4 regions of the Savagea faecisuis genome follow, and region 1 is predicted to be linked to each of the others. Evidence: riboswitches for the same ligand, from Rfam matches in the RefSeq annotation. Region 1 holds a riboswitch; each other region holds the start of a gene.
The links. A riboswitch is a leader RNA that binds a small molecule or an ion and turns the genes downstream of it on or off. The one in region 1 is predicted to bind thiamine pyrophosphate.
Positions count from the first base shown of each region.

Region 2: another riboswitch for thiamine pyrophosphate. It lies ahead of thiM (hydroxyethylthiazole kinase); the one in region 1 lies ahead of ACFQ0V_RS02805 (phosphomethylpyrimidine synthase ThiC).
Region 3: another riboswitch for thiamine pyrophosphate. It lies ahead of thiS (sulfur carrier protein ThiS); the one in region 1 lies ahead of ACFQ0V_RS02805 (phosphomethylpyrimidine synthase ThiC).
Region 4: another riboswitch for thiamine pyrophosphate. It lies ahead of ACFQ0V_RS04535 (3-oxoacyl-ACP reductase); the one in region 1 lies ahead of ACFQ0V_RS02805 (phosphomethylpyrimidine synthase ThiC).

Region 1 is NZ_JBHTJF010000012.1:11,252-15,451, reverse strand. Features, by position in the region: gene ACFQ0V_RS02825 (M20/M25/M40 family metallo-hydrolase) at 1-55, shown strand, start outside; gene ACFQ0V_RS02820 (hypothetical protein) at 139-615, shown strand; gene ACFQ0V_RS02815 (hypothetical protein) at 632-1,057, shown strand; gene ACFQ0V_RS02810 (GreA/GreB family elongation factor) at 1,036-1,503, shown strand; TPP riboswitch at 1,549-1,660, shown strand; gene ACFQ0V_RS02805 (phosphomethylpyrimidine synthase ThiC) at 1,793-2,524, shown strand; partial or broken gene thiC (phosphomethylpyrimidine synthase ThiC) at 2,505-3,601, shown strand; gene ACFQ0V_RS02795 (hypothetical protein) at 3,611-3,790, shown strand; gene ACFQ0V_RS02790 (nicotinate phosphoribosyltransferase) at 3,901-4,200, shown strand, end outside.
Region 2 is NZ_JBHTJF010000034.1:222,872-227,071, forward strand. Features, by position in the region: gene ACFQ0V_RS10590 (M20 family metallo-hydrolase) at 1-623, shown strand, start outside; gene wrbA (NAD(P)H:quinone oxidoreductase) at 664-1,272, opposite strand; gene ACFQ0V_RS10600 (VOC family protein) at 1,335-2,276, opposite strand; TPP riboswitch at 2,402-2,490, shown strand; gene thiM (hydroxyethylthiazole kinase) at 2,559-3,302, shown strand; gene thiD (bifunctional hydroxymethylpyrimidine kinase/phosphomethylpyrimidine kinase) at 3,303-4,133, shown strand; gene thiE (thiamine phosphate synthase) at 4,130-4,200, shown strand, end outside.
Region 3 is NZ_JBHTJF010000034.1:115,641-119,840, reverse strand. Features, by position in the region: gene ACFQ0V_RS09970 (ThiF family adenylyltransferase) at 1-1,010, opposite strand, end outside; gene ACFQ0V_RS09965 (thiazole synthase) at 1,007-1,774, opposite strand; gene thiS (sulfur carrier protein ThiS) at 1,776-2,579, opposite strand; TPP riboswitch at 2,658-2,767, opposite strand; gene ACFQ0V_RS09955 (phosphoribosylaminoimidazolesuccinocarboxamide synthase) at 2,965-3,645, shown strand; gene ACFQ0V_RS09950 (CAP domain-containing protein) at 4,073-4,200, opposite strand, start outside.
Region 4 is NZ_JBHTJF010000021.1:20,684-24,883, reverse strand. Features, by position in the region: gene ACFQ0V_RS04540 (LLM class flavin-dependent oxidoreductase) at 1-920, opposite strand, end outside; gene ACFQ0V_RS04535 (3-oxoacyl-ACP reductase) at 972-1,724, opposite strand; TPP riboswitch at 1,875-1,975, opposite strand; gene ACFQ0V_RS04530 (hypothetical protein) at 2,424-3,008, opposite strand; gene ACFQ0V_RS04525 (hypothetical protein) at 3,196-3,549, opposite strand; gene ACFQ0V_RS04520 (hypothetical protein) at 4,128-4,200, opposite strand, start outside.

The DNA of each region.
Region 1 (4,200 bases):
TTTAGGAGTCGCAATTTTTGCGCAGTACGCGATTCAATATTTTGAAGGAGAGTAAGTGGAGATCATCTCTCTCTCTAACATTCGTTATAATGAGGAGTAATGAGGAGTAATGTGTGTATTTTTAGAGGAGTGTCCGTAGTGGAACATACAGTTTTACGTATTTTAGCGATTTATGAGTCGAGTATTCAAAATGAATCGATGCTTGAGGAAGAAGTGATACGCATTGCAAAACATATAGCGAAGCAATGGGCGATTCATGAAGAGTTTGATTTAGAAACGAATGACAACTTTGACCGTTTCGTGTTGGCGCATTTACGAGCACGAATCGAGCATAAACCGGGTTTGTTACTGTTTGAAAACCGAGTGATTCAAAGGCATGAAGAATGGTTATTATCCATTAAAATGACGATTCCAAGTGAAGAAAATTACTTTCACCAAGGTTATTTTGCACTCGATGACATTATTCGAAGAAATGTTGTCATTCAACAATTTCCTGAGTTACAAGCGAACTTGTTCGAATGCAGTCGCTTTTATGAAAAATATGAGCAAATTTATTCGAGAGAGCGAATTGATGAAGTGCAAATCGAGTTTATTTTACCGCGTTTAACATTGTGAGAGGAGTTTAAAGGTCATGTGGAAACGATTTTTTACGATTAGTATAGCGACATTGATCACGTCTTTTTTATTGACGAAAGGCGTCCAAACACTTCCTTTGGAGCTGGAATACCCAGAATTTTTTAATATGAATTCAACGTGGCGTGTGTTTCTCGTAACACTCATTATCATTTTGCTGATTTACTTATTGCTCGTCATGCCATTTAATATACTCATTACGAAATTTGCGAGTACATTGTCGCAAGAGTGGTTATTATACAACTTAATCGCTTTTGCATATACGTTAATATTAGTGCTCATCGTCTATGTAAATATGCAATATTTACCACATATTTTTGCAATCGTCATTTGGCATATTTTAATTTTTAGCGTCATAGCAGTGTATGCTCTTGCGAGTCGAGTAGTAGGAGGTATTCACAAATGGACGACATCATTCGGTTAACGAAAGACGGAAAACAGCAACTGGAAGAACAACTTTCAAAATTAGAAAATGATATATTGCAAAAATCACAAGAAAAAGTAAAAGCAGCGCGAGGATTTTGTGATTTCTCGGAAGATCCGGTGTACGCACAATACTTAGAAGAATCATTTGAAGTGCGAGAAAAAATAGAACAGTTGAAAGCATTGCTTTTGAAGGTGGAAGTTATTGAACCAGAAGACAACGGAGTCGTACAGCTTGGAACGTATGTCGATATTTTAGAAAGTGGCGAATCCGAAGTGGAAACGTATCAAATCGTTCATTCGTTAGAAGCGGATATTGAACGAGATAAAATTTCTGTCGATAGTCCGCTCGGAAAACATTTATTAGGAAAAGAAATCGGCGAGAAATTCATATTTTACGATAATGAATTCAAAGTAAAAAACGTTCACATAAAAAGTAATCCTTGACAAATAAAAGAAGAGCGTTCATGGTGAACGTGTACGAACAATTCAATAAAAAACTAGGGGTGTCCGAAAGTGGCGGACTGAGAGGGAGAACTAATTTTCCTAACTCTTTGGACCTGATCTGGCTCATACCAGCGTGGGGAAGTACTTATTAATGACACAATACATACGAGACGTATGTTTATTTACGTGCCAGGTCTAACTATCATTAGACCTGGCTTTTTTGTATGGATTGTCCCGAATGGTGCGAGTTATGCGGTCTACCTCAAAATGAAGAAGGAGACTGAAAAACATGACAGCAAAACAAAAAGGAATTCAAATTCACGATTGTTTTCCAGCGAGCACGAAAGTGTATGTAGAGGGGAGCCGTCCGGATATTCGCGTGCCGATGCGTGAAATCGCTTTATCGCCGACAATCACAGAGCAAGGCGAAATACCGAACGAACCAATTCGTGTTTATGATACGAGCGGTGTGTACACGGACCCAACACATGAAATCGATATTGAAAAAGGATTGCCACGCATTCGCGAACAGTGGATTTTAGAGCGCGGCGACGTCGAGGAATATGAAGGGCGCGAAGTGAAGCCTGAGGATAACGTATACCGTCCAGGGAAAGAAAAAGAAGATGACTTATTCCCATTGCGTAAACGAAAACCACTCCGCGCAAAGCGAGGGAAAAATGTGACGCAAATGCATTATGCGAAACGAGGAATTGTGACACCTGAAATGGAGTTCGTCGCGATTCGTGAAGGATTAGAACCTGAAATGGAGTTCGTCGCGATTCGTGAAGGATTAGAACCTGAAATTGTGCGAGAAGAAATCGCGCGAGGCCGTGCGGTATTACCGTCGAATATTAACCATCCAGAAGCGGAACCGATGATTATCGGACGCAATTTCCACGTGAAAATTAATGCGAATATTGGAAATTCAGCAGTCACTTCTTCCATCGCTGAAGAAGTGGAAAAGATGACGTGGGCGACTCGTTGGGGGAGCGGACACGATTATGGATTTGTCGACAGGTAAGAACATCCATACGACACGCGAGTGGATCATTCGTAATTCACCTGTTCCTATCGGGACGGTGCCGATTTACCAAGCGCTCGAAAAAGTGAACGGCTTAGTGGAAAACTTAACGTGGGAAGTGTTTCGAGATACGTTGATTGAACAGGCTGAGCAAGGAGTCAGTTACTTTACGATTCATGCGGGTGTGTTATTGCGCTACATTCCGATGACAGTAAATCGCGTAACGGGCATCGTATCACGCGGTGGATCCATTATGGCTCAGTGGTGCTTACTTCACCATAAAGAGAGTTTTTATATACGCACTTTGAAGAGATTTGTGAAATTATGAAACAATACGATATCGCCTTTTCATTAGGGGATGGTTTACGTCCAGGTTCGATTGCCGATGCGAACGATGAAGCACAGTTTGCCGAGTTAGAAACATTAGGCGAACTGACGAAAATTGCATGGGAACATGACGTGCAAGTAATGGTGGAAGGACCAGGCCATGTACCGATGCATAAAATTAAAGAAAATATGGACAAACAACTTGAAATTTGTGACCAAGCGCCGTTTTACACATTAGGTCCTTTAACGACAGACATCGCACCGGGCTATGACCATATTACGTCCGCGATCGGTGCTGCGATGATCGGGTGGATGGGAACGGCAATGCTTTGTTATGTGACGCCGAAAGAACATTTAGGCTTACCGAATAAAGACGACGTGCGAGAAGGAGTCATTACGTATAAGCTTGCGGCGCATGCGGCGGACCTTGCGAAAGGGCATCCGACAGCGCAAAAACGCGATGACGCGCTATCTAAAGCACGATTCGAATTCCGTTGGCGCGACCAATTTAATTTAAGTTTGGACCAGGAGCGCGCGCTCGAATACCATGATGAAACGTTGCCAGCAGAAGGTGCAAAAGTGGCGCATTTCTGTTCGATGTGCGGACCGAAGTTTTGCAGTATGCGCATCTCGCATGACATTAGAAAATATTCAGATGATGATTCATTAGAAGAGCGTTTACGCGTTAAAGAAGGATTGGAACAAAAAGCAGAACAGTTCCGAGAGCTCGGTGGAAAAATTTACAATTGAGGTGAGGAAATGAATGAAGAAATAACAGCGCAACATTTGCTTGTGCAAATTCATGAAAAACGTCAAACCCTTCGCCAATTGGAAGAGCAACTTCAAACGATTCAAGCGAACTGTGAGCACGAATACGAAGAAAAAAGAACGCATCGTATTTGTAAAAATTGCGGATCGGTTAAAAATTTTCATTATTAATAAGCGATGAAGCCTAGTTTTGCGAAAACTAGGCTTCATTTTCTTTCGCGCTTTAGTAGAAAGGGGTATAATAGAACAAATACATTGTACAGAAGAAGGGGTTTATTCGTATGAAGACGAATTATAAGGACGACAGTTTAGCCGTACATACAGACTTGTACCAAATTAATATGGTTGAGTCGTATTGGGCGGATGGGATGCATGAACGAAAGTCTATTTTCGAAGTGTACTTTCGCAGTATGCCATTTGGAAATGGTTATGCTGTATTTGCAGGATTAGAGCGCGTATTAGATTATTTAAAAGAGTTCCGTTTTACAGATAGTGATTTACGTTATTTAAAAGAACAAGTCGGTTATGAAGAAGATTTTTTAAATTATTTAAAGACAATTCGTTTTACGGGAGATGTGTAT
Region 2 (4,200 bases), on a different contig from region 1:
TCGAAAGTATCGTCGGATTAAGGCAACTCGCTATCACAGTAATAGGTGAAGCAGGACATGCCGGTACGACTCCGATGGATTTACGAGCAGATGCACTTGTCGCCGCAAGTAAAATTATCGCAAACTTACCGACACTCATTCACGACCAAACAGAAGCAGGAACGGTCATTACAGTTGGCCATTTAGAAGTGTATCCGAACGGTGCGAATGTCATTCCACATACAGTCGAATTTATGATTGATTTGCGTTCAAGCACAAATGAATCGCTGCATATTGCGACAGAGCGACTGTACGATTATTTAAAACTTCATGAAACGGAAGAAATCCAAGTAAAATTAATGGATAAATTGCAAGTCGAACCGATAAAAATGGATAAAATTATGAATGATTATTTAAAACAAAGTTGTAAAGAAAGAAAATATACATTTATGGACATGCATAGTGGAGCTGGACATGATGCGATGATCTTCGCTAAACATGTCCCTTCGACAATCCTTTTCGTTCCAAGTCATAAAGGGATTAGCCACTCTCCAAAAGAATGGACGGAGATTGAAGATTTATGTAAAGGAATCGATATTTTATTCGACCTTGTCATTCAAGAAAGTAAGTGTCAAACAAAATAATAAAAAAAGAGTCGAACGGAATTCCGTTCGACTCTTTTTATTATGCGCGGAGACTCGCTGTCGCTTTTGCTACTTCTGTCGTACGACGCGCTTGTGCTTTCACTGCTTCTTCTACTTGCTCTACAATTTCACCTTCTTGTGATACTGTCGCGCTCGTACCGTATGGGTTTCCACCTGCTGCGTATGCAGATTGATCTACAAAACCTGGTGCTGTTACGATTGCACCCCAATGGTACATCGTCGTATAGATCGAGTGAACCGTCACTTCTTGACCACCGTTTGCGTTTCCAGCGCTCGCCATCGCACTGACTACTTTATTCGCTAATTTCCCTTGGAACCATAAGCCGCCTGTCGTATCGATAAAGTTTTGGAATTGGCTCGGTACGTTACCGAAACGTGTCGGTACGCTCCAAATAATCGCATCTGCCCACTCTAAATCTTCCAATGTAACTGTCGGAATTTCTTTCGTCGCATCTACGTGAGCGCGCCATGCTGGATTTGAATCAATTGCGCCTTCTGGTGCTGTTTCTCGTAATTTTAATACACGAACATCCGATGCTCCTGCTTCTTTTGCACCTTCTGCTGCCCATTGTGCCATTTTATAGTTTGTACCTGTTGAACTGTAATAAATAATTGCTACGTTTGTCATGTTTATAATCTCCTTTTAAATAAGTTCTATTGTGTATTCAAAATAATAAAGAGTGTTACGATTTAATGAGAAGAGCGTTTTCCACTCGGACGTTGAAATGGAACGATATGAGACTCGATTACAGCACGATTTTGTTCATACTGTGTCGGCAATTGTAAAGTTGATCCTAAAGCTTCATCCGTTTCGTCGATGAAAAATCCAGGTTCATCTGTCGCAATTTCACAAACGATTCCTCCACCCTCTCGGAAGTATATCGACTCGAAATAGTCACGATCTTGAACAGGTGTTACATTGTAATGCGCTTGTAATTGCTGTTGCCACTTGAGCTGTTCTTTGGCATCTTTCGTACGCCATGCGATGTGATGTACCGTACCAATTCCAAAACTTCCACGTTCTCCATCTAAAGAATAGAGGTCGATCGTTTCTTCCGAGTTCTCCTCCAAAATGAATCGTTCCTTTTCTCCAAATGTTCCACGTGAAACATAACCGAATTGTTGTTCAAGTAATCGTTTCGTCGCTTCAATATTCCCTGTATATAAAAGAGCACCGCCGAACTTTTGAATAGCATATTCGGACGGTATTTCTGCCGTTTCCCAATCGTTCGTCACCGCGATATGTCGTTCGATTAAAGCGAGTTGTAATCCATGTTCATCTTCAAAATGAAGTTGCCTTTCATCGAAGCTTTCAACGACTTTCGTTTGAATTTGTTTTGACTGTAATCGCTCTTGCCAAAATGCGAAGCTCCCTTGCGGTATTAAAAAGTATGTAATGCCTACTTGTCCGTTGCCGCGCTTTCCTCGATAATCATTCATCCAATTAAAGAACGTCATAATCGAGCCTGGACTACCTTCACTATCGCCGAAGTACAAATGATACGTCGTCGGATCATCAAAGTTCACTGTCGTTTTCACGAGTCGCAACCCTAATACATCCCCATAAAAACGAGCCGTTTGTTCTGGATGACCGACAATCGCTGTAATGTGGTGAATCCCTTCCATTTTCATATTCTTCTCTCCTCTCTTTCATTATCTTGAATTCAAGATATATCATAACAAGGATTTTTCGTTCTGTCAAAAACTTTGTTTCTTCTTTTCACTGTATGGTATAGTAAATGTACAAACGCATACGAGTTTACCACTAGGGGCGCCCGCGGGCTGAGACGTACTCTTTGAACCTGATATGGTTGATACCATCGGAGGAAAGTGGGTATTTTTCACATGGTGTTAAATCCTTCTCCTTCTTCTACTTAGAATGAGAAGGATTTTTTTATGAAAGGGAGATTGCTTATGACAGCACTACAACACATACGAAAAAACAAACCAGTCATCCACTGTATTACGAATTATGTAACGGCAAACTTTCAAGCGAACGCTCTACTCGCATTAGGAGCTTCGCCGATCATGGCGGATTTAGCTGACGAAGTGACTGAAGTGACGAGCTTTGCAGATGCGCTCGTATTAAATTTTGGGACGCTCCAACAACACTCGGAACTCGCGATGACGCGTGCAGGACAAAAGGCGAACGAACGAGGGATTCCCGTCGTCATCGATCCTGTTGGTGTCGGTGCAATCCGTTCTCGCTTAGCGATGTGTCAACGTTTATTGCAAGTCGTTAATCCGACAGCTTTTCGCCTCAATGCAGGTGAGCTCGCTGCGATCGCCGGCGAGCAATGGGAAGCACGAGGAGTAGATGCAGGAAGTGGCGAAGCGAATGTACAAGAAATGGCACGATTTGTTGCCGAAAAATATGATGCAATCGTCGTCGTCACTGGAGCGACAGACCTCGTCGTTAGCGCACGACAGATGTTTGAAATAACAGGTGGCGACCCGTGGATGAAGCAAGTGACTGGAGCAGGATGCGTGCTCACAACGATCGTGGCAGCTTTCGCAACAGTGAATACAGACGCAGAAACGATTCAACAAGGCGTGCGTTTTTATAAAAAAGTAGCAGAACACGCACGACAAGCTGCTACTGGAATCGGTCAATTCCAAGTGGAATGCTTAAATTACTTACAAATGGAGGAATTATAAATGGTGAAAATCGCAATGACAATCGCAGGTTCAGATAGTGGCGGAGGTGCAGGGATTCAAGCGGACTTAAAAACATTCCAAGAGCTCGGAACGTTCGGTACATCTGCCATTACAGCGATCACAGCTCAAAATACGTTAGGGGTGCACGGGGTTCAACCGATCGATATCGATATGATCGAAAGCCAAATCGATGCGGTCATGACAGACTTACGCCCAGACGCGGTGAAAACTGGAATGCTATTTTCTGCTGAAATTATTCAAATCGTCGCTGAGAAGTTCAAACAATACAATGTTCAAAATATCGTCATCGACCCGGTAATGATTGCGAAAGGTGGCGCATCATTGCTTCAACAAGAAGCAGTCGATGCTTTAAAAAAGGAACTCGTACCACTCGCTACAATTATTACGCCAAACATTCCTGAAGCGGAAGTGCTCGCAAATATGGAAATTGTAACGGAAGACGATATTGCAGCGGCGGCGGAGCGCATTCTAGCTTTAGGGGCAAAAGGTGTATGGATGAAAGGCGGACATAGTAAAGACCCTGAGTTCGCGAAAGATTTCGTATTTTTACAAGATGGTACGTCATTCTCCATGACATCAAAACGTATCGATACCGATAATACGCACGGAACAGGATGTACATCTTCTGCGGCAGTTACCGCTTCTTTAGCGAAAGGAATGTCACTGAAAGATGCATTAATCGTCGGAAAATCATTCATTCAAGCAGCGATTGAAGAAGACTTACAATTAGGCAGCGGTCACGGTCCGACTAACCATGGCGCATACCGCTACGTACAAGACCGCATGGAAAAGGAGATTCATGTCGAATGAATATAAAAGAAGCGCTTCGTATCTACTTCATTATGGGAAGTAACAATTGTGGCTCTCATGAACCGCT
Region 3 (4,200 bases), on a different contig from region 1:
CCGATCATATTCGCAACGACAGCACGTGCTTTTACAATATCATTCGTCCCATGGACAAAAATACGTCGATCTTTAAAAAAGACGACTCGATATTCGTCCCACTCAATCGAGACGAGAAATGGATTAGCGACAGTCGGTGCTTTCAGTCGTTCACCGAGCGTTTGTAATTGTTCGAGTTCGAGTGTCCGTTGTTTTGGCATGAACAATTGTACCGTTTCGCGTCCACACAGTACGGCACCGTCTGTTTCACGTCCTGCGTGTAAATACGGATAGTTTTTCGTCCCACAACATGGACAATTTTCTTTTCGAAGCGCAGTCGCTCGAATCGACGCATGTTCATCTGTCCATAAGTTTGTCGATTGTAATTTCGGTGTCAACGTTCCTTCTCGCAGCCATTTTAACAATTGCGCTGTTTGCCTTGCAGCGACAGTCGTCACAATTGGACTGATGACGCCTACTGTGTCACAAGTTGCGGACTCAGGAGGTAGTGTTTCAAGTAAGCAATGAAGGCAAGGCTCGTCTTCTTGAACACCGATTGGAAAAGTGAGACCGTAACTGCCGACACAAGCTCCCATAAAGAAAGGAATGCCGAGCTTATGACAACAATCGTTCGCCAGTAAGCGCGTCTCTAAATTATCAGTCGCATCGAGTACAGCGTCGTGCCCTTCGATGAGTGTTTCGATATTATGTTTCGTAATGTCGACGACGTGTGCATCAATCGTCACATCGCGATTCACTTTTTCTAAATGTTGTTTCGCCGCGATTGCTTTCGGCATTTGTTGAATGACGTCTTCTTCCGTATACAATGTTTGGCGATGCAAATTCGTCCATTCGATCACATCGCGGTCGACAATCGTTACGTGTCCGACGCCTGCTCGTACGAGTAAATCGCTCGATGCAGATCCGAGAGCACCTGCTCCTAATATGAAAATGCGAACATTTCGCAATTTCTCTTGTCCAATTTTGCCGAACGGTTCGAATCGTTGTTGGCGGTCATAGCGGTGAATCACTCGACGAACAACCCTTCTATCGGACTGCTTGCGACCGCATAATCTTTTTTCTCGATGCGTCCTGCTTCAAATCCGAGTCGACCTGCTTCGATTGCGAGCTTCATCGCTTTTGCCATTTTTACAGGATCTTTCGCACCTGAAACGGCTGTATTTAAAAGAACCCCATCTGCTCCAAGCTCCATTGCGAGTGCCGCATCTGCAGGTGAACCGATTCCCGCATCGATAATGACGGGTATTTTTGATTGTTCGATGATAAATTTCAAATTTAATTCATTTAAAATGCCTCGACCTGAGCCGATCGGTGAAGCGCCAGGCATGATCGCATGTGCGCCGAGTTCTTCTAGTCGACGTGCTAAGACGACATCGTCAGACGTGTAAGGAAGAACAGTAAAACCTTCCGCTAACAACATTTCAGTGGCGCGTAATGTTTCCACCGGGTCAGGTAAGAGAGAGCGGTCGCACCCGATAATTTCAACTTTAACCATGTCGCATAGACCTGAAGCTTTCGCTAGTTTCGCAATGCGCACTGCTTCTTCAGCTGTTTTCGCACCCGCTGTGTTTGGGAGTAATGTATATTTCGTTAAATCCAATTGTTCCAAAAAGTTCGGCTGACTCGCTTCAAAAATATTCATACGACGTACAGCGAATGTTAGTACTTCCGCTTCTGAAACCGCGACCGCTTCTTTTTGAATTTCAAACGATGGATATTTTCCTGTACCTAAAAATAAACGTGATTGGAATGTGTGATTTCCGACTTTTAACATATTATCCTCCTCCGACGAAATGAATGATTTCAATTTTGTCGCGGTCTAAAATAGGTGTATTAAAAGCTTCTTGATCGACGATTTCCTCATTGTGCTCAACGACGAAAATACGTTGTTCGAGCTGCAAATGTTGAATGAGTTGGTCGATTGTCGTCACTGTCTCTGGAAGTTCATACAATTGACCGTTTAGTTGAATTGATTTCATATTCGTCTCTCCTTTAATCGTAGTTGCAAATTGTATCGCACAGTCGACAGGCGAAGGTGCATGGAAAATGGAAGACATGACTGCGATGCCATCTACTTGTAGCTCATGTAGTGTCTCAACATGTTCCACTCGAATGCCACCGATGACATAGAGTGGAATTGTAAGTTGTTCTTTTATTTTTTCAATAGATTGTAATCCTCGAGGCGGTGTGTCTTTACTTTGTGTCGCAAAGAGATGTCCGAATGTGACGGAATGCGCACCTGCTCTTTCCGCTTCAACTGCTTCTTCTAAACTATGAACAGACTTGCGAAAATGAATATGTGGAAACACATCCGTCGCATAGTGTAAAGGCATACTGTAATACGGTAATTGAACCGTTGGGATTTTATAAGCATGCGCTAAATCAACGCGTTCATGAACGACGAGTTGTTCAGGTTTTACACCATTTTCTAAAATAAAATCAAATAACTCACAAAGCTCGGCAGCTGTCTTCGATTTTTCACGAATGACGAATTCGTCCACAAAAGGAGCAAGGGCAACAATTGTTACACCTAATTGACTAAAATCATATGTGTCGGTCGTTACAGCAATTAATTTCATCATCATTTCATCCTTTACTTAATCGTAAAAAAACCGCACCTCGAATTTCGAGGTACGGTCTATTTTCAAAAAAAGCATGCAGAAAATAAGCCACTTCCCTCCGCAAGTTCGAACTTGTTCAGGTGATAAGGGTATCAAAGTTTCACTTTTCTCTCAGTCCTTTATAAAGGATTCCCCTAATGGTTATGTGAATCTATACAATTTGCTCATTTAAGCATAGCATATGTTATCGAAAATTGAAGAGCGGAGTGCCTCCTTAGTTTTTAAAAACGTACATTCCTAAAAAAACTTTATAAAATATTCATAAAAAACGAACGATATCTCTTTTTATCACGTCAAATATAGCTTATACTGAAGAAAAGTCGAAAAAGGAGCACGAGTGAAGATGAACTTATTGTACGCTGGAAAAACGAAAGACGTGTATGAAGGAGAAGGCGACACAGTCGTTTTGAAATTTAAAGATGATGTGACAGGAACGGACGGTGTCTTTGATCCAGGAGCGAATACAGTCGGTTTGACAATCGATGGGATGGGTCAATCTGGTTTACGTATGACGACATTTTTCTTCGAGAAAATGGCGGAGCACGGGGTAGCGACACATTTCGTATCTTCGAATATTGAAGAAGCGACGATGACGGTGAAAAAAGCGACGATGTTTGGCAACGGACTCGAAGTGATTTGTCGTTATCGCGCAGTCGGAAGTTTCTACCGTCGTTACGGTCAATACTGCGAAGAAGGCCAAACACTCGACGCTTTCGTAGAAGTGACTTTAAAAGATGACGAGCGCAATGACCCACCGATTTCAAAAGATGGACTCGTCATGCTCGGACTTTTAACAGCGGAAGAATATGATGAACTAGAACAAATGACGAAACAAATTTCCGGAATCGTCAAAGAAGAATTAGCGAAGCGTCAGCTCGAATTGTACGATATTAAATTGGAATTCGGTCGTGATTCAGAAGGAGCGCTCATGCTCATCGATGAAATTTCTGGTGGAAATATGCGCGCTTACGGAAAAGACGGTTATGTCGAGCCACTCCAACTCGAAAAACTAATGTTAGCTTAATCAGTGAACTACCCACCACTTAGTTAACCTTACGGTCTACTTGAAGTGGGGGCTTCTCGCTTCCACGAACATAGCTTGCAAGCAAGTCTTATGTGTTCTCCACGAGCGTGAATTCGGGGCATTCCAACCCTACTGATACGCAATGTTTTGAGTACCTTGGATATTTTACGCATACGAGGGGCTTGGTTTTCGCTCTTATTTCCGTATGCAACTCCATATATCCAGTTGTCAAAGAACATTATGTCTATATTTTACCAAATTCTTTGGCTAAAGCCAACCGAAATTCATCTCCCACCTATTCATTGGTGCTATTCGCACCTTCACACTCCTTGAGGATGGGAGACTTCTTTCGGAAATCCGTTAAAAAAAGACGAGAATTCTTTCTAAGCTGTTTTTAGAGCAGCTCATCGAAAGGAAACTCGTCTTTTTATTCTTTCAAAAATAGTTGTGTGAAATAGGGGATTTCATCATCATTAAAGGCGACACCGATGCCAGCAGTCGTATATTTCGGTGTTAACGTATTCATACGGTGATCGTAAGAGTTCATCAGTCCTT
Region 4 (4,200 bases), on a different contig from region 1:
AAGCTCAATTGTGCTAACGCGTTATCGATCGGCAACATTTCATCGAGTTTGCGCTTTTTCTCGTACGCTTCTTCTCGCGTCTTACCGACATATGTGACGAGTCCTGGCAACACTTTAATGTGACCGTTCGGACGCTCGCTTTTCGCAATCGCTTCATCCAATCGGTTGCGGAACTTTCGCGCTTGGCCAATGTTCCAAGAAACCGAATATACGGCCTCCGCATATTTCGCAGCGAGCGCGACACCTGGTGCCGATGCGCCTGCCTGCATAGCGACAGGACGTCCTTGTGGACTGCGCGGTGCGGTAGATGGTCCTTTCACTTGGAAGTACTTCCCTTCGTGATGGAATGGTTCGATTTGAGAAGGGTCGATAATCTCTCCCGTTTTACGGTCGTGAATGAACGCCTTCTCGTCCCATGAATCGAATAATTGATTCATTACCGTCGCAAATTCATCCGCCTTCTCGTAGCGCTTCGCATGTTCCGGCAATCCTTCCATACTATGGTTTTGAGCTTCCCAATCCGTCATCGACGTCACGAGATTCCACCCGACGCGACCGTTCGTCATATGGTCCAAACTTAACAACTGACGCGCTGCGGTGAATGGGTTCGAAAACGTACTCGAAATCGTCGAAACGAGTCCGACACGCTTCGTCACTTGCGAAATCGCTGTTAAATTGACGATCGGGTCTAACCAAAATGCCGGCATCTCACTCGGCTGTTCCCCCGCAAACGCCTGACTATCTGCGAAAAAGACCGCATCGAAATAGCCACGCTCCGACGTTTGAGCGAGTTCTTGATAATACGTCACATCTCCAACACGTTCAACGCTCGAATCCGGCATCATCCAAGCTGCTTGGTGATGACCGCACCCGTACAATAAAATCCCGATATGGAGTTGCTTCTCTTTCTTCTCTGTCATCATAGACACCTCAATGTACATTGATTTATGGAAAAAATCCGTTTAGCCAAATTAGTTCATCGTCAATCCGCCGTCGACTGTAATGTTTTGTCCTGTTACGCCGTCCGCTTGTTCTGAAGCTAAGTAAGCGACCATGTTCGCCACATCTTGTGGTGTTGTCACTTTGCGAATTGGCGTTGACTGTGCGATTAAGTCGAACACTTCTGGTGTCGTCACAGAACTTGCGTTTGTCGTCTTCAACAATCCGCCCGATACGACGTTCGCCGTAATGCCGTGCTGTCCTAATTCTGCCGCGATATTACGTGTAAATCCGATCAAACCAGCTTTCGCCGTCGTATACTCGTGGTATGGTACGACAGGGTTTTGGTATAAGTTCGTTCCGATGCTAATGATGCTTCCTTTTTTACGCTCGATAAACTGTGGCACAACACTTTGCGCAACGTTAAATGCTGCTTTTAACGTACCGTCAATTTGCTGTTGGTAATCTTCCCAATCTAAATCTGCGAAAGACTTTTGTTTGACAGGGTCAAATTTGAAACCGACTAATGCGTTGTTCACGACAACGTCGATTTGACCGAAACGTTCTGTCCCTTGTTTCACCATCTCTTCTACTTCTTCACGATTCGTTACGTCTGCGTAAAGTGCAATCGCTTTCTCTTTACCGATCTCTTCTACGAGTGCTTCTGCTGCATCTTTACTTTTATAATAGTTAACGATTACATTCGCTCCTTGTGCTGCTAATGTTTTCGCAATTGTCGCTCCTAAACCTTGACTACTTCCTGTTACTAATACTGTTCTTGCCATCTTCCATTCCTCCTAAATTTTTATGATGATCCTTAAATAATTGAGTAGGGGACGAAAAAAATACGCAACCTCCCGAATGGAAAGTTGCGTACACATAAACGATGCATCACGAAACAAGACGTCTTGACGCCTCATCGCACGCATGCGGATGTATAAAATTCGACACTTTCCTACGCTAGTGTTAACTAGTTCAGGTTCAAAGGGTTCGAGTAAAAACTCATCTCAGTGCAACGACACCCCTAGTGAATACTATTTAAGTTACCTTCAATTTATAGTTTAAAGCAATCGTTGTCAAGTCATTCACGTCATTCCAACTGTTTCACCCACTATACATTTTTAAACTATTTACTCGCATACGTGGACATCTGTATGAAACACTAGAAGTACGATAAGGGAGATATTATCAAAAAACAATAAAATTAAAGTTTTTAAGTCCATGCTTGTCGATTAATATAAAATAGAGCTGGTTTATCTCGCAATTGAATCTTACTTTAGAGTCTAGACTTTGGAGTTTTTTCACTAATTCTACCGAACGATAACTAGGAGGTAGGACAATATTAACCGTAAATGCTAAAAAGCTAAAATATTTAAGAAAATCATATCAACATTCTCCTAGATACCATATGTTAACATTCAACTCTCTTTCTCTTTAATCACCAGCTATTATGCCCCTTTTATAAGGTACATAATGACTCAAGATTAACTCCCATACCGCGCTACTAAGATACTTAAAGTATCATTAGACTCTTTATAAGTATCTTGATAATCAAAAAAATCATCTATCCCTCCCTTAATCATCGAATAGCTGTTCATTTTCATTCCGGTTTTTATTTTCTCGGAAGACCTTAATATATTCTCTCCGTAGTCATACATCTGATTAATGTAATCATTAATATCAGGGTCATCCGACTCTATTGAGAATCTCCCAAGTCTTACTCCAGAAGTTCTAAAATTTTCAAGATGCATTTCCATACCTTCATTCCAATCCTTCTTGTAGAGGAAGGATTTGTCTTCTTTCGCCAGGTTAGAGTGATAGACAATTCCTTTAATAGCATCAAGAGCTAATACCTGTGCTTTATATACTTTGTTTAGATAATCCTCAAGCTCTTGAGATCCTGGAATAGATTGAGAGGATAAACTAGACTCTGAAAAATCTTCTGAGGGAGTAAAATCCGTATTATTCTTTTCTGAGTTGTTTGAAAATAGAGAATAGGTTATAACTAAAATAGCAAGTAATGCTAAAATAAGTAAAGATACAAGTATTCTTATCATTGGTTTTTTCATAAGAAAGCTCTCCTTTTAAAAGTAATTTTTATCACTTTGATTTTACTATATATAAGTTTTTATTTTGTTAAAAAAGTAATTTATTGTTATTATTGTATTTGTTAAACATAAAATGGTTCTTACGCATATTTGGTGAATACAAATATGGTGTTGTAAGGAGATTTGATAATATTCTCTGAACATAACTCTACATCCAATAGAGAATCTGTTTTTCTAACAATTTCAATTCTGCTCTTCCGTACATCATCCGTTTAATTGTTTTCAAACGATTGATTTGTCCTTCTAATCTTCCATTACTGTAAGGAGAGAATGTTGAATCGCTTTGAAGGTCACTGCGTATTCGCTGAGCATAACGATAAAATGGTGAAATGATGTCAGAGAGTTGGTCTTGTCTCCACTTTGAAAACAATTTTGCTTTAGGATCGTTGATGGAATCACGAAGCTTTTGAACAAGTGATTTAAACTTTTTTAGAGGAGAGTTCAATAAAAGAACAATGAACATTCGTCTGGAAATAGAAACCTGTTTGCATGGTTGTAGCATTCTATTTCCTTCTTTCCTTTTTCACCGCATCATATCCTCCTTCGTATCCTAACTGTTGAAGATGAAGATAAATAGCCATCGCTGAATGACCTTCTTTTTTCCACTCAAGTGATTGTGTGATATAATCGTCGATTGCTTTTCTCCGCACTTGACGACTTGGCGATTAAGTGTGTAAATGAATATTTTTTGACAGTATGGAGATCCAATCCGAATGTTCGAGCAAGTTGAGCTATCGTTTGTCCCTCTTTATATGCATTCTTCGCTTTTGAGTTTGACAGGCGAACATTTCTTTTTCAGAACGAGTTGAAGAAACTGTTGATGTTTATTTTCTGAGGGCTAGACCCAATAATCGTAGTGGGGAGAAGAGTAGCGATATAATCTGTGACTTATTTCTTTGCATTTTAGATAAAGTGCTACCTGTCATACATTTGTTGGATTACAGGGCTCGCTTTGGAAATAGCTTTTCGAAAGGTAAAATCATCAATTCCTATAAAAAGGCGCCCCCTCCCTCTCAAACTCCGGGCGATAGATACCTTGGTGACGACCAATACGAACTACGTAATACTTGCTCATATTAATCACTCCTTAGTTTTCCATAAGTAAGGATTCTCTTTCAAGTAGTAGATGTCGGACTCTTGGAAACCACCATAC